DNA from 2 places in the Brevibacillus composti genome. Region 1 is predicted to be linked to the other one. Evidence: a T-box and tRNA genes for the amino acid it is inferred to sense, from the RefSeq annotation. Region 1 holds a T-box; the other holds one or more tRNA genes.
What was found. A T-box is a leader RNA that pairs with one kind of tRNA and senses whether it is charged. The one in region 1 lies ahead of pheS (phenylalanine--tRNA ligase subunit alpha), so its partner is inferred to be a tRNA-Phe.
Positions count from the first base shown of each region.

Region 2: it encodes a tRNA-Phe, which carries the amino acid that the T-box ahead of pheS (phenylalanine--tRNA ligase subunit alpha) is inferred to sense. The anticodon was not compared.

Region 1 covers NZ_CP066308.1:3,202,785-3,205,227, forward strand. Annotated here, with positions in the region: gene pheT (phenylalanine--tRNA ligase subunit beta) at 1-301, opposite strand, end outside; gene pheS (phenylalanine--tRNA ligase subunit alpha) at 322-1,356, opposite strand; T-box leader at 1,412-1,650, opposite strand; gene JD108_RS16195 (DUF2225 domain-containing protein) at 1,770-2,443, shown strand, end outside.
Region 2 covers NZ_CP066308.1:510,608-513,050, reverse strand. Annotated here, with positions in the region: gene JD108_RS02815 (AAA family ATPase) at 1-533, opposite strand, end outside; tRNA gene JD108_RS02810 (tRNA-Arg) at 806-882, opposite strand; tRNA gene JD108_RS02805 (tRNA-Gly) at 917-992, opposite strand; tRNA gene JD108_RS02800 (tRNA-Leu) at 1,035-1,117, opposite strand; tRNA gene JD108_RS02795 (tRNA-Lys) at 1,151-1,226, opposite strand; tRNA gene JD108_RS02790 (tRNA-Gln) at 1,235-1,309, opposite strand; tRNA gene JD108_RS02785 (tRNA-Thr) at 1,313-1,388, opposite strand; tRNA gene JD108_RS02780 (tRNA-Phe) at 1,413-1,488, opposite strand; tRNA gene JD108_RS02775 (tRNA-Asp) at 1,534-1,610, opposite strand; tRNA gene JD108_RS02770 (tRNA-Met) at 1,693-1,769, opposite strand; tRNA gene JD108_RS02765 (tRNA-Val) at 1,838-1,913, opposite strand; tRNA gene JD108_RS02760 (tRNA-Glu) at 1,999-2,075, opposite strand; tRNA gene JD108_RS02755 (tRNA-Leu) at 2,095-2,179, opposite strand; tRNA gene JD108_RS02750 (tRNA-Met) at 2,189-2,265, opposite strand; tRNA gene JD108_RS02745 (tRNA-Ser) at 2,288-2,378, opposite strand; tRNA gene JD108_RS02740 (tRNA-Asn) at 2,385-2,443, opposite strand, start outside.

The DNA.
Region 1 (2,443 bases):
GCAGCTTGGCTCCGACGAGGGCGACCGGCACTTTTTGTCCCGCTGCCACGTTGGCGGCTCCGCAGACGATTTGCAGGTCCTCTCCCTGTCCGGCGTCCACGATGCAGACATTCAGCCGGTCGGCATCCGGATGCTTGCTCTTTTCCTTTACATAGCCGATGACGACATTGGAGACACCTGTGTTGCGCGATTCGACGGCGTCTACCTCAATCCCGCTGCGAGTCAGCTTCTCGGCCAGCTCGAAAGGGGTGATATCATGCAAATCCACGTACTCTGACAACCATTGATACGATACCTTCATCTCTGTTTCGACTCTCCTTTCTAGGATCGGTTAAATTGCTGCAAGAAACGCACGTCATTCGTATAGAAGTGGCGAATATCCTCTACGCCGTATTTCAGCATCGCAATCCGTTCGACACCCATGCCAAAAGCGAAGCCGCTGACCTCTTGCGGGTCATACCCGGCCATCTGCAGCACGCGCGGGTGAACCATGCCGGACCCGAGAATCTCGATCCAGCCCGTCTGCTTGCAGACCCGGCAGCCGTCGCCGCCGCATTTGAAGCACTGCAAATCCACCTCTGCACTCGGCTCCGTAAACGGGAAGAAGCTGGGACGCAGGCGCACCTGCTGATTGGCTCCGAACATCTGGCGGGCAAAGGTGAGCAGCGTTCCCTTCAGATCGCTCATGCGGATGCCTTTGCCTACGACGAGACCTTCGATCTGGGTAAATTGATGGGAGTGGGTCGCATCGTCATCATCGCGGCGGTACACTTTCCCCGGGCAGATGATTTTGACGGGCGTCTTCCCTTCTTTTTTCAGCATCGTGCGGGCCTGCACCGGAGAGGTATGTGTCCGCATCAAAATTTCGTCCGTGATGTAGAACGAGTCTTGCATGTCGCGAGCGGGATGGTCTTTTGGCAGATTGAGCATTTCGAAGTTGAAATGATCCAGCTCCACTTCGGGTCCTTCGGCGATTTCAAAGCCGAGTCCGATGAAAATATCCTCGATCTCCTCAATGATGCGGGAGAGTGGGTGCATGGTGCCGGCCGGAACCGGACGTCCCGGCAGCGTCACGTCGATGGACTGGGAGGAGAGCTTGGCCCGCAGAGCCGCTTCGTCCAAAGCTGCCTGCTTCTGTTCGAATGCCTCTTCGAGCGCGCCGCGAACCTCGTTGACCAATTGGCCGACGACCGGTCTTTCCTCTGGGCTGAGACTGCCCATGCCGCGCAGAAGCTCAGTCAACTCCCCTTTTTTCCCCAGATATTTGACGCGCAGCTCTTGCAGCTGCGCCGCATCCGCGACCTGGCCGATCTGAGCCAAGGCGGAATCTTTCATTTCCTGTAACCGCGTTTGCACGTTACGATCGCTCCTTTACACCTGTTTTTGTGGAAAAAATAAAAAACCCGCCCCAAAAAGGGACGAGTCCTTGCTCGCGGTACCACCCTTGTTAAGCACAGCCATCCGGCTATGCCTCACTCGATCATGATAACGGGTTGCCCCGGTTCCCCCTACTTTGTTCCTATATCGAACCGTTCAGGGTACAGCTCCAGAGTGAATTCGGCAGGTAATTTGCGGGATGCTTTCAGTCTTCGGCATCTCCTCCCTGTCAATCGGTAGGTCCTGCGTACTAGTCTCTGTCATCGCTTTGCGTTATAATGAAGTTGTAGGAAAATTATAGCGCAACCAGAGATAACTTTCAATTCTACAAATGTTGTATATGGTTCGGATTCTCTCCTACGAAATACCCTCCGCGGAAGGGGACTTCTGACATGATCGAACAGGTTGCAGCACTCTATGACAAGAAGTTCAATTGTCCCTATTGTGAAAACAGCTTCGCCAGCAAACGAGTTCGCAGCGGCTCGCTTTCGATGATCAAGCGTGACAGCGACTTTTGCACGTACTTCAAGGAGCAGTCAATCAATCCGATTCTCTATACGGTCAACGTATGCCCGTCCTGCGGCTTTGCCTTTACCGAACTGTTTACGGAGCGGTTGAATCCGGCGCAGAAGCGGCTGGTCGGCGAGCGTATCGCGGCCAAATGGACCCCGAAGGAGCTCGGCGGAAATCGCAGCTTGTCGATGGCGGCTGCCGCCTATAAACTGGCGATTTACGCGGCCGAGCTGACGGATCAGGTGCATTCCGTCAAGGCAGGTCTCTATCTTCGCCTGGCTTGGCTCTATCGGTTCACTGAAAATGCGAGCGAGGAAAAGCGCTTTCTCCAGATTGCCGTGAATGAGTACGAGCAATCCTATATTCATTCCGACTACACCCGCGGCGACAAGGAAATGTCGGAGGTGCGTGTCCTCTACCTTATCGGTGAACTGATGCGGCGGATTGAGCAGTATGACAAAGCGATCCAGTATTTCTCCCGTACGCTCGAATTCCGCAACCGCACCGTTGAAACCGGCATCTTGCAAATGGCCCAGGATCAATGGGCACAAGC
Region 2 (2,443 bases), 1.8 Mb from region 1:
CCCAAACTGAGCTGCATCAAAAAGCGGTCCAGCTGTGCCTCGGGGAGCGGAAAAGTCCCCTCGTACTCCAGCGGATTTTGCGTAGCCATGACGAAAAAGGGGCTGGAAAGCTGGTAGGTATGTCCATCAATCGTGACGGAGCGCTCTTCCATTGCTTCCAGCAATGAAGACTGGGTTTTGGGGGAAGTCCGGTTAATCTCGTCCGCGAGAATGACATTGGCGAAGATCGGGCCCGGTCTAAATTCGAATTCCATTGTTTTTTGGTTAAAGATGGCCACACCTGTTACATCGGTTGGCAACAGGTCAGGGGTAAACTGGATCCGTTTGAACTCCGCGCCGATCGATTTGGACAAGGAGCGCACCAGCATCGTTTTGCCGACGCCCGGGACGTCTTCCAATAAGACATGGCCGTTTGCCAAGATGGCCGCGACACAAAACTCAATAATCGAACGCTTGCCAATCAATACTTTTTCAATATTATGAATCAATTTTTCTACGGAAGGATGAGGGTGATCCAGTTTTATTACGTTCACGAGATACAACTCCTGTTCCAGCGTAATTAAGCTGTTTTGCACGCTCACGAAATGCCGATGTGATCGAGTCACTCGATCAATGCGGACACAGCTTCTACTCTTTTCTTATTTTACTTGATTTTCTTGGAAAGAGAGATGGAAACCTATACCTAAGGTAAGATAACCTGCCGTAAGTTACAAGGAAAAAACCGTTAATCTTTGTAAAATTGAGAAAGTGGCTATGAAAAAAAGAGTAGGATGTTTTCCTACCCTGATTGTTTCTTGTAAAAGTATGGCGTGCCCTGAGAGATTCGAACTCCCGACCTTTTGATTCGTAGTCAAACGCTCTATCCAGCTGAGCTAAGGGCACAGGTTAACCCGGAGTGGGGCATTTTTGCAATAAATGGAGCGGACGACGGGTCTCGAACCCGCGACCTTCGCCTTGGCAAGGCGACGCTCTACCAATTGAGCTACGTCCGCATAACATGAGATAGTACAATTTTCGTCAAATCCCAATCACTATGGTGCGGGTGAAGGGACTTGAACCCCCACGGTTGCCCGCCAGAACCTAAATCTGGTGCGTCTGCCAATTCCGCCACACCCGCATGTTTCATTGGGAACCGCTAGAAGGAATAAACTGGTGAGCCATGAAGGACTCGAACCTTCGACCCTCTGATTAAAAGTCAGATGCTCTACCAACTGAGCTAATGGCTCAAAACAAGTGGCTGGGGTACTAGGATTCGAACCTAGGAATGACGGAGTCAAAGTCCGTTGCCTTACCGCTTGGCTATACCCCAACGTGGTGCCGGCGATAGGACTTGAACCCACAACCCCCTGATTACAAGTCAGGTGCTCTACCAATTGAGCTACACCGGCATGATTCAATTTACATGGAATTGATGGTGGCTCGGGACGGAATCGAACCGCCGACACGAGGATTTTCAGTCCTCTGCTCTACCGACTGAGCTACCGAGCCAAAGTGATAACAAATCATCATTGCCATCTGTACCAAAGGACAAGATGGCGGAGCTGACGGGACTCGAACCCGCGACCTCCGGTGTGACAGACCGGCGTGAACTCCAACTTCACCACAGCTCCATATGTAGTTTTGGTTGCCCCCTGCGGGGACTAAGATTTTACTTGACCGAAGAGGATTATCTCGACGTAGTACAAGTAAATTTGGTTGCGGGAGCAGGATTTGAACCTGCGACCTTCGGGTTATGAGCCCGACGAGCTGCCAGACTGCTCCATCCCGCGATGATCAGAACGATCGAGTGTCAGCGTTGCCACAGGACGTGGCGCTTTTAGCTGACCATCCTTTTAAATGGTGGAGGCTGACGGGATCGAACCGCCGACCCTCTGCTTGTAAGGCAGATGCTCTCCCAGCTGAGCTAAGCCTCCAGATACCCCTCAACAGTTGTTTTTGGGGTCCCCGTAAAGTACTCGGTGTCGCTACAAAGCATTCACTTCACTTTACGGGGTAGTATGGTGACCCGTAGGGGATTCGAACCCCTGTATGACAGCGTGAAAGGCTGCTGTGTTAAACCGCTTCACCAACGGGCCATCTGTAAAAGAACTGTTATGGTGCGGTCGGCGAGACTCGAACTCGCACGGGTCGCCCCGCCACCCCCTCAAGATGGTGTGTCTGCCAATTCCACCACGACCGCAACTTAGGATGGTAGCGGCGGAGGGGATCGAACCCCCGACCTTTCGGGTATGAACCGAACGCTCTAGCCAGCTGAGCTACACCGCCACTGTCTTTGAAGTTATTAAAATGGCGGAGAGTGAGGGATTCGAACCCTCGCTACGCTTACGCATACTAACGGTTTAGCAAACCGTCCCCTTCGGCCTCTTGGGTAACTCTCCATGTTATGGCTCCTCGGGAGGGACTCGAACCCCCGACCGATCGGTTAACAGCCGATTGCTCTACC